DNA from 2 places in the Actinoplanes sp. NPDC048988 genome. Region 1 is predicted to be linked to the other one. Evidence: riboswitches for the same ligand, from Rfam matches in the RefSeq annotation. Region 1 holds a riboswitch; the other holds the start of a gene.

Region 1 (5,271 bases):
CCACGAGGTGGCGGCCGCGCTCGGCTGCACCGAGGGCACGGTCCGCAGCAACGCCGCCCGCGGTCTGGACCGGCTCCGTGAGGTGCTCGGCCCGGCCGTCGTCCCGGACGGAGGACAACGATGAGCGACACCGACATCCGGCAGGCCCTGGCCCGCGCCACCGATCACCTCGAGGCCCCGCCCGACCTGCTCGACCGGGTCCGCACGGGCGGGCGGCGGCGAGTCGTGCGGCGCCGCACCCTGCTGGCCGGTGGGCTGGCCGCCGGCGTCGCCGGCACGGCCGCCGCCGGCTGGTTCCATCGGCCGCCGTCCGCGGTTCCCGCGGCGACCCGGGGCGATCTGGCCGGCGACCGGGACCTGCTCCGGCGCGTCCTTCAGACCTGGCACGAGATGGCCGGCCCGGGCGGCGCGCGGGTGCACTGGGCCGGGTCCACCCCGGCCGGCCCCGTGGCGCTGGTCGCTCAGCGGATCCAGCCCGCCTACGACGCCCTCGGCTTCGTCTACTCCGACGGCGACCGGCTCCGGACCACCGGCAGCACGTTCCACGTCCCCGCCGGCACGGTGCCGCCCGGCGCCGTGCTGGCCGGGCCCGCCCATGACGTCCTGGTCGTCGCCACGGCCGGGCGGGCGGTCGAGTTCTCGCCCGACTACCGCTTCGGCGCCGACGGGCGGGTCGAGCGCGGTTTCGCCCCGCTGCGCGCCGACGCCGACGGCATGGCGATCCGGCGGTTCCCGGCGGCCGACGGTGTCGTGCGCGTCGCCCTGCGGCAGCACGGCGACGACCCGGCGGTGCCGCTGGCCAACCTGCACGACGTCGTCGACACCGGCGGGGCCGACAACCAGATCCCCGAGCGGATCACGCGGGACCTGCCCGGCTGGGAGCGGGCCGGACGGGCCACCGCCGGCGGATGGGACATCCGCACCCTGCCCCGGTACTCCGACCCGCACGGCTACCACGCCTGGACCGGGCCCACCGAGTGGTACCTGCGTGCCGCCACCCCGGACGGCCGGCGCCTCGTGGTGCAGACCGTGGCCCTGGACGGATCCGCGCGCGTGTTCTGGATGCACGGCCCCGCCACCTCGGCGCCCACCCCGCACTACCTGGGCCGGCTGGAGGACGGCCTGGCGACCGAGATCCCCGGCGGCCCGAGCGTTCTCCACGCGCGCCTTCCCCAGCAGCTGGGCGTGGCCGTGGCCGCACTGAACTGTGCCCTGCGCTATCGGGCCCACGGCGGCTCCTGGCTTCCGGTGACCGGTCCGGCCGCGCTGCTTCCCGGCGCGGCCACCGAGCTCGAGGTCACTCCCACGCGGGGGCGGCCGATCCTGGTGCCTCTGCCATGAGCGGCGCCGGGCGGGGCACTAGGTTGGAGGTCGGAAGGCGCTGGAGAGCTGGAGGCTGCGCATGGACGTCGTGATCGGGATCGACACCGGGACCACCGCGACGAAAGGGGTGGCGGCCGGGCCCGACGGGCAGTTGCGCGCGCTGGTCAGCGTTCACTATCCGCTCTCCGTGCCGGGACCCGGGCGCGCCGAGCTCGACCCGGCCCAGCTGCGCGACGCGGCCGTCAAAGCGCTGATCGACGTCGCCGCCGCCTGCCACGAGCAGGGCGACCGGGTCATCGCGGTCGGCCTCAGCGCGTTCCTGCACGCCCTCGTGCCCATGGACGGCGCCGGCGCGCCGCTCGGCCCCCTGGTCACCTGGGCCGACGGCCGGGCCGGCAAGCAGTGCGACGAGATCATCGAGGCCGGGCTCGGCAAGAAGCTCCAGGGGCGTACGGGCACGCCCGTGCACCCGATGTCGCCGCTGACGAAACTGGCCTGGTGGCGCGAGAACGACCCGGAGACGCTGCGGTCCACGCCGCGCTGGGGCGGGGTCAAGGAGCTGGTGCTGGCGGCGGTGGCCGACGAGCCGTTCCTGCTCGACCTGTCGGTCGCGTCCGGCACGGGGCTGTACGACATCCACGAGCGCCGGTGGGATCCCGAGGCGCTGGAGATCGGCGGCGTCCGGGCCGAGCAGCTGGCCGAGGTGGTCAGCACCACGCGGCGGCTGCGCCTGAACGCCGGCGTCGCCCGCGCGGCCGGCCTCGACCCGGCCACCCCGCTCATCATCGGCGCCGCCGACGGGCCGCTGGCCAACCTCGGCGTCGGCGCCACCCCGGCCGGGGTCGCGGCGATCTCGCTGGGCACCAGCGGCGCCCTGCGCACGGTGGTCGACCGGCCCACGGCCGACAAGGCGGGGCGGCTGTTCTGCTACGCGCTCACCGACGACCGGTGGGTGATCGGCGGCGCGGTGAACAACGCCGGATCGGTCGTGCGCTGGGCCGGCGAGAGCTTCGCGGGCGGGTTCGAGCGCCCCGGCGCCGAGGGCGAGGACGCCGACGAGCGCGACGCCGCCCTGCTCATCGAGGCCCAGGGGGTCGTTCCGGGCAGCGACGGGCTGCTCTGCCTGCCGTACCTGCTGGGGGAGCGGGCGCCGTGGTGGCGGTCCGGCCTGCGCGGGGCCTACCTCGGCCTGCGGCGCGAACACGGCCGGGCCCACCTGGTGCGCTCGGCCGTCGAGGGGGTCTGCCAGCAGCTGGCGCTGGTGCGGGACTCGTTCACGGCCGAGGGCATCGCGGTCACTGAGGTGCGGGCCACCGGCGGGGCGGTCGCCTCCGACCTGTGGGTGGGTGTGCTCGCGGCCGCGCTCGACCTGCCGGTGTCGGTGGCCGACACCCCCGAGGGCACCGCCCTCGGAGCGTGCCTGCTGGCCCGGCACGCGCTGGGTGAGCTGCCCGACCTCGACCACGCGGCCGCGCTCGTCCCGATCGGCGAGCCGACAGTGCCCGACCCGGAGAACGCGGAACTCTACGCCCGGCTGCGGCCGCTGATCGAGACGTCGGCCCTGGCCGTGCTCGACGTGGTCAAGGAACTCGACAAGCTGGCGCCCCAGCCGATCCCGGACACCGAAAAAGCGGTGAGCGACACCCCGCGTTGACGGCGCGGTGAGCCGTAGGAAAGCATGGCCCACGAGCGGTAGCGGAGGAACCCGGTGGAAATCCGGGACGGTCCCGCCACTGTGACCGGGGAGCGATCCGCCGAGAAGCCACGGCCGGCCAGGCCGGAAGGCGTGCGGGGAGCGCTGATCCGGGAGTCAGGAGACTCCGGCCGCTCGTGTCACTCATCGTGCGGGCGTGGACACCCGCACAGAAGGGATCCGCGTGACGCCGTACCCGTTCTCGGCCGTTGTCGGCCTGGCCGACCTGCGCCTGGCCCTGCTGCTCACCGCCGTTTCCCCCGCCGTCGGCGGGGTGCTGGTCCGGGGAGAGAAGGGCACCGCCAAGAGCACGATCGTGCGGGCCCTGGCCGCCCTGCTGCCGGACGTCGCCGTCGTGCGCGGCTGCCGGTTCGCCTGCGACCCGGCGGCGCCCGACCCCGCATGCCCCGACGGGCCGCACGCGCCGGACAGCCCCCACTTCCGCCGGCCGGCGACGCTGGTCGAACTGCCGGTCGGAGCCACCGAAGACCGCGTCGTGGGCACGCTCGACATTCAGCGCGCGCTCGCCGACGGGGTCAAGGCGTACGAGCCCGGGCTGCTCGCCGCGGCGCATCGCGGGGTCCTCTACGTCGACGAGGTCAACCTGCTTCCCGACCACCTGGTCGACCTGCTGCTCGACGCGGCGGCGATGGGCCGGGCCCACGTCGAGCGCGACGGGGTCTCGGTCAAGCACGCGGCCCGGTTCCTGCTGGTCGGCACCATGAACCCGGAGGAGGGCGAGCCGCGCCCGCAGCTGGTCGACCGGTTCGGCCTGGTGGTGACGGTGGCGGCGCCCCGCGACGCCACCGACCGGGCCGAGGTGGTGCGGCGGCGCCTGGCCTACGAGGCCGGCCCCGACGCGTTCGCGGCCCGCTTCGCCGGCGACGAGCGGGAGCTGGCGGCCCGGATCGCGGCCGCCCGCGAACGGCTGCCCCGGGTGGCACTGCCCGACCACGAGCTCGACCGGATCGCCCGGGTCTGCCTGGCCTACGGCGTCGACGGGATGCGCGCCGACATCGTGGTGGCCCGCTGCGCGGTCGCCCTGGCCGCCTGGCACGGCCGCGACGTGGTCACCGCCGACGACGTCCGGGACGCGGCCCGGCTCGCCCTGCCGCACCGCCGCCGGCGCGACCCGCTCGACCCGCCGGGGACCGACGAGGAGAAGCTCGCCGAGGCCCTGGCCGAAGCCGACGCCCAGCAGCAGGAGGCCGAGCGCGAGGCTCCACCGCGGCCCGGCGGCGCCACGGACACCGGCTCCGGTGACGACACGGACCCGGAGGACGACCCGCCTTCACCGGGCGGCGGGCCCGGCGGCGGAGGCCCGGGTCCCGACGACCGTGGCCCGGCGCCCCGGCCGAACGGCGGCGGCGACAGCCCGGCCGATCACGGCCCCGGCCAGGAACAGGCTTCGAAGCCGCCGGCCGGCGGCCAGGAACAGCCCTCCCCGGCGGCGGCCGCGCCCGCCGGCGCCGCCTACCGCACCCGGAACCTGAGCATCGCCCGGCGCGGCGTCGGCGGCCACGCCGGAAAGCGCTCCCCGGCCTACGCCCGGCGCGGGCGGGTGGTCGGCTCGCGGGTGCCTCAGGGCAAGCTCGCCGGCGCTCCCCACCTGCCCGCCACGCTGCGCGCGGCCCTCCACCGGCGCGGCCGGGACGCGCGGACCGGCAGCGTGGTTCATCCCCGGGATCTGCGCGAGGCGGTACACGTCGGGCGGGAAGCCAACCTTGTGCTCTTCGTGGTGGACGCCTCCGGGTCGATGGCGGCCCGCAAGCGCATGACGATTGTCAAGACTGCTGTGCTCTCGCTGCTGCGGGACGCCTACCAGCGGCGGGACCGGATCGGGATGATCACGTTCCGGGGGCACGAGGCCGAGCGGGTGCTGCCGCCCACGTCCAGCCACGAGGTCGGCGTCATGCGGCTGGCCAGTCTGCGGACCGGGGGGCGTACGCCGCTGGCCGCCGGGCTGCGTTCCGCCGCGGCCACCATCGCCACCGAGCGCCGCCGCGATCCGCGCCGGCGGCCGCTGCTGATCGTCGTCACCGACGGGCGCGCCACCAGCGGGCCCGACCCGGTCACGGTCGCGCCCGCGCTGGCCGGCGTGTCCACGGTGGTCGTCGACTGCGAGACCGGGCCGATCCGGCTCAACCTGGCCGGGCGGCTGGCCACGGCGCTCGGCGCCGACCTCATGCCGTTGGAGGCGCTGGAGATGAGGGGCGCGGCAGCTTGACCTCGCCGGCCGCGACCGGGTGGTGGAC
Region 2 (5,271 bases), on a different contig from region 1:
GCCGTCGAGGTCGAGGCGCCTGATGCCGATGCCGTAGACGGGTTCGAGAATCGCCGGGTCCAGCACGTCGGCGGCCGGGCCGGCCGCTACGACGTCGCCCCGGCCGAGCAGGATCAGGTCGTCGCAGTAGCGGGCGGCCAGGTTCAGGTCGTGCAGGACGACGATCGAACAGGTGCCGAGGGCGCGGACCAGGTGCAGGATCTCGTGCTGGTAGCGGATGTCGAGGTGGTTGGTCGGCTCGTCCAGCAGCAGGTGGGTGGCCTGCTGAGCCAGCGCGCGGGCGATCAGCACCCGTTGCCGCTCGCCGCCGGACAGGCCGCCGAACGCGCGGCCCGCCAGGTGGGTCGCGCCGACGCGGGCCAGGCAGTCGGCCGCGATGTCGTGGTCGGTGGCGCCGGCGCGCTGGAAGGTGGTCAGGTGCGGGCCGCGGCCGAGCAGCACCATCTCGGCCACGGTCAGGGCGGTCTCGCCGCCGGATTCCTGGACCACGACGGCGATGCGGCGGGCGGTCTCGCGCGGTGAGAGGTCCGTCAGCGCCGTGCCGTCGACGGTCACCGTTCCGGTGGGGGTGCGCAAGGCCCCGTACAGCAAGCGAAGAAGTGTGGTTTTGCCGCTGCCGTTGGGGCCGATCAGGCCGAGCACGCGCCCGGGCCGCGCGGTCACGCCGACGCCGTCGATGACGGGATTCGCGCCGTAGCGCCAGGACAGGGACGACGCGGTGATCACTTGAAGCGCCGCACGATCTTCTCGAGGCCGTCGACCGAGAGCGGGGACGGTGGCTCGGTGAAGTTGAACAGCTGGGTCATGACGTTGCCGCTCCGGACGGCCTTCAGCTTCTCCGAGCCGGGCAGGCCGGTCAGCGCCTTCTCGACGGCCTCGGGATCGCCGTCGCTGTGCAGCAGGATCAGTACGTCGGGGTTGCGCCCGAGGATTTCCTCCAGCGTCACCTCGAAGACGCGCTCCTCGCTGTCGCCGAAGACGTTCGTGAAGCCCGCGGCTTCCAGCTGGGGGTGGGCCATGCTGGTGCTGCCGTACGCGTACGTCACGCCGCCGCCGACCGTCGGGTACAGGACCGCGGCCGTACGGCCGTTCCCCGTCTTCTCGATCTTGGCGACGCGGTCCTTGAGCGCCGCGGCCGCCGTGGCCGCCTGCCCGGGACGGTTGAAGACCTTGCCGTACGTCTCCAGCTGTGTGTAGACGTCGTCGAAGGTCGGCCCGACGGTGCTGTTCGGGCACATCGCCGGCTCCTCGAGCAGCGGAATGTCCACTGCGGAGAGCGTGTCGCGTGACAGGTTGTCGACCTGGCCGAGGACCAGGTCGGGCTGCTGGCTGATCACCACCTCCGGGGAGATCTGAAGGTGGCCGCTGGTGTCGGTCTTGTCGGTCAGCAGCGGGATCCGGTCGAGCTCGGCCAGCGTCGCCGCGTCGTAGTACTCCTTGGGGTACGCGCCGGCGCGGGCGGTGACCCGGTCGAGCACGCCGAGGTCGTGGAGGTAGGGCACGGCGGCGCTCTTGAGCAGAACGACCCGTTCGGGGGCCTGGTCGAAGGTGACGTCGACCCCGCAGTTGGTGACGACGACGGCCTCGGCGTCACCGGCCGCGTCGGCGGCGCCGCAGCCGGCGAGGGTGAGGGCGAGGAGGGTGGCGGCCAGTTTCTTCATCTCAGACTCCGGTGGCGTGCAGGCGGCGGATGAGGATCAGCAGGAACGGGGCGCCGAGCAGCGCGGTGATGATGCCGATGGGGATCTCCTGCGGGGCCAGCACGACGCGGGCCACCACGTCGGCCCAGACCAGCAGGATCGCGCCGAGCAGCGCGGCCACCGGCACCACGCGGGTGTGGGTGGCGCCGACGATCCGGCGGGCCAGGTGGGGTACGACGAGCCCGGCGAAGCCGATGCTGCCGGAGGCGGAGACGAGCACGCCGACGCCGAGCGAGACGACGATCAGCAACCGCATCCGGAACCGGTCGGGGGAGACACCGAGCGTGTGCGCGGTCTCGTCACCGACGGCGAGGGCGTCGAGCCGGCGGCCGCTGACGGTCAGGTAGGCGATGGTGCCGCCGATGACGAGCGCGGCCACCGCCAGCAGCGCGTCCCAGCGGGCCAGGCCGAGCGAGCCGAGCAGCCAGAACATCACCGAACGGGAGCCTTCGGCCGAGCCCGACGCGAAGATCAGGAAGCTGGTGAGGGCGTAGAGCGCGTAGCCGACGGCGACGCCGGAGAGCAGCAGGCGCATCGAGGTGACCCGGCCACCGCCGCGCGCGATCAGGAAGACGAGCAGCGACGCGGCGAGCGCGCCGAGGAAGGCGCTGGCCGACAGGGCGTACTGACCGAAGCCGGCACCGACCCCGAAGAGGATGGCCGCCGCGGCGCCGCTGGAGGCGCCCGAATTGATGCCCAGCAGATACGGGTCGGCGAGCACGTTGCGCACCATCGCCTGCAGCGCCACGCCGCAGGTGGCAAGACCGGAGCCGACGAGCATTCCCAGCAGCACGCGGGGAAGCCGCACCTGCCAGACGATGGCCTCCTGCGGCGGCGTCCAGGTGACGTCCGACGGGAAGCCGATCAGCCGGTGCCCCAGGATCTTGGCCACGGTCACCGGGCCGATCCCGATCGCGCCGGTGCCGACCGCGATCACCCCCGTGGCGATCAGCCCGGCGACCAGGCCCAGCACCCAGAGGGTCGTGCGGCGCCGTCGGGCGGTCAGCCCCAGCACATCGGCGGACACCACAAACCCCCACAGTTGGTTGTTGCCAAAGATGTGCAACAACCTAACAGCATGATCAGTGGCCGATGAAGGCAGTGGCCCCCAAGGTGGTTCATCGAATCGGCCGTTCGGCTGTTGTTTTCCGGCCGGCAACCGGGCCACCATCTGGAGCCACGTGACTCCGGAGTGTGGAGGTGGACGGATGGAGCGCCGCGTACCTCTGAACAGTCGCAGAATCGCCGGAGCGACCCTGACCGTCAGCACGATGGGCGGCTACAGCGTCACCCTCGACGGCACCGACATCGGCTACATCCACGCGGGCGTCAGCGACGACTGGCACGCCTACCGCCGCCGCCCCGGCCAGCCCGACGAATACCTGGGCCACTTCGCCATGGAGGAGGCGGTGGGCCGCATCACGATGCCGGGCCGCGACGAACGCCCGGGTCAGTAACCCGCTGCCGGCAAGCTCGCGGCGCTTCCCGCGCACGCCGACACGGGGTTCCGGATCGGCGACGGCCATCCCGGCACCCGGCCCTGGAGGCACGGCGCCGCCGGAGCGGCCCTCAGCAGCGGCCGACCGTCATGATCGTCACGTTGAGTGAGGGATGCTCGACGACGAGCATTGGCTGGTGATCTCTGAGTTGGTGGGTGACCTCATCGCCGGGGCCGTGGGCGGCGAGCTGGGGGAAGCGCTCGGACGGCTGCGGATCGGGCGGGCTCGGGCGGGCGTCGTGCGGGTTGAGGCGGCGCTCAAGAGACCGGGGCGCCGGTGGCGGCACGGCTATCTCGATCTCGGGGCGGACGGCCTCCGCACCTGGGTGCCACGGCTGGGGCGGCGGGTTCCGCTGGGTGAGCTTCGGGTCGGGCGGGAGCTGGGAATGACGCGGGCCGAGCGGCTGTGGTGGCTTGACCCGGAGTTGCGGGTGTTCGCGTACGGACGGATGAAGCTCGCCGTTTGGCCGGCGGATGTCAGGAAAGTCCGGGGCTGAGAACCACCAGCGGGGCGGGGTTCACAGGCCGAGCACGATCCGAGGTGAGCAGGGCGGTCAGTAGCGTGGCCAGGTGGCGGGGCGAGAACAGGTCGGGCCCGCGGAATCCGGCAATCTCGCCCTGAGGTTCGAAATGGGTGGTGCGGACCGGACCACCTGGGCTCCTCGGGGACGGCCGGGTGAGGCGTGACGAACCGGCACAGCAGGACGTGGCCGTTCTCGTCGAGGATGAGGGCGGCGGGCTGCGGTACGGCGGTTCGGCGGCACGGGCGCAGGGTAGCCGGCGGGCGACCGGTGATCACGGGAGGCGACACGCCGATCACAGCATCTGGTGTTGTCACTTTGCGGGTCCGCCCATATATGGTGTCTCACGCAGCTGGTTCGGCCGCGCCGTCACGGTGCGGCCGAGGCAAGAGGGAACCCGGTGTGAGTCCGGGACTGCCCCGCAGCGGTGAGTGGGAACGAAAGCCGTCACACAGCACTGGGCGCGAGCCTGGGAAGCGACGGCCGGTAGGAAGAAGCTGAGCGCCCACGAGTCCGAAGACCTGCCAGCGCGCCGCACGCCGTCCGGTGTGCGGCGGTCGAAGGCCGCGTGGGACGGCCGACGCCACCAGTCGGCCGTGCCGTGGCCGTCGGCGTCTCCCGCGTGCCTTCACCCAGGCGAGGGAGACATGGTGCGGGTACGCAAACGCGACGGCGATCGGGAAACGGTCGACGTCAGCAAGATCGTCAAGGCGGTCGAGCGCTGGTCCGGCGATCTCGACGAGGTCGACCCGTTACGGGTCGCCACGAAGACCATCAGCGGGTTGTACGACGGTGCCACCACCGCCGAACTCGACAAGCTCTCCATTCAGACGGCGGCCGAGCTGATCGGCGAGGAGCCGCAGTATTCGAAGCTGGCCGCGCGGCTGCTGGCCGCGTACGTGGACAAGGAAGTCCGCCTGCAGGGGGTCGCGAGCTTCTCCCAGTCCATCCGCTACGCCCATCAGCTGGGGCTGATCGGGGATGAGACGGCCGCTTTCGTACGGCGTAACGCCCGCAAGCTCGACGACGCGATCGACGGGGACGCGGACCGCCGATTCGAATACTTCGGGCTGCGTACCGTGGCCGATCGTTATCTGCTGCGGCATCCGCATTCCCGGGATGTCGTCGAGACGCCGCAGTATTGGCTGCTCCGGGTGGCCTGCGGTCTCTCCGGGAACGCCAACGAGGCGATCGGTTTCTACCGGCTCATGTCGTCGCTGGCCTACCTGCCGAGTTCGCCGACGCTGTTCAACTCCGGCACCCGGCACACGCAGATGTCGTCGTGTTTCCTGGTCGACTCCCCCAAGGACGAGCTCGACTCCATTTACGAGCGCTACCACCAGGTCGCGAAGCTGTCGAAGTTCTCCGGCGGCATCGGTGTCTCGTGGAGCCGGATCCGGGGCCGGGGCGCTCTGATCCGCGGCACCAACGGCAGATCCAACGGCATCGTCCCGTTCCTCAAGACGCTCGACGCCGGGGTCGCCGCGGTCAACCAGGGCGGCCGCCGTAAGGGCGCCGCGTGCGTCTATCTGGAGCCGTGGCATCCCGACGT

Evidence for each region. A riboswitch is a leader RNA that binds a small molecule or an ion and turns the genes downstream of it on or off. The one in region 1 is predicted to bind cobalamin.
Region 2: another riboswitch for cobalamin. It lies ahead of ACGFJ7_RS22610 (ribonucleoside-diphosphate reductase subunit alpha); the one in region 1 lies ahead of ACGFJ7_RS24245 (VWA domain-containing protein).

What each region holds. Positions count from the first base shown of each region.
Region 1 covers NZ_JBICTW010000007.1:291,900-297,170, forward strand. Annotated here, with positions in the region: gene ACGFJ7_RS24230 (SigE family RNA polymerase sigma factor) at 1-124, shown strand, start outside; gene ACGFJ7_RS24235 (hypothetical protein) at 121-1,341, shown strand; gene ACGFJ7_RS24240 (gluconokinase) at 1,403-2,977, shown strand; cobalamin riboswitch at 3,022-3,144, shown strand; gene ACGFJ7_RS24245 (VWA domain-containing protein) at 3,174-5,243, shown strand.
Region 2 covers NZ_JBICTW010000006.1:435,814-441,084, reverse strand. Annotated here, with positions in the region: gene ACGFJ7_RS22635 (ABC transporter ATP-binding protein) at 1-726, opposite strand, end outside; gene ACGFJ7_RS22630 (ABC transporter substrate-binding protein) at 723-1,661, opposite strand; gene ACGFJ7_RS22625 (iron ABC transporter permease) at 1,663-2,769, opposite strand; gene ACGFJ7_RS22620 (hypothetical protein) at 2,909-3,157, shown strand; gene ACGFJ7_RS22615 (hypothetical protein) at 3,312-3,695, shown strand; cobalamin riboswitch at 4,056-4,263, shown strand; gene ACGFJ7_RS22610 (ribonucleoside-diphosphate reductase subunit alpha) at 4,367-5,271, shown strand, end outside.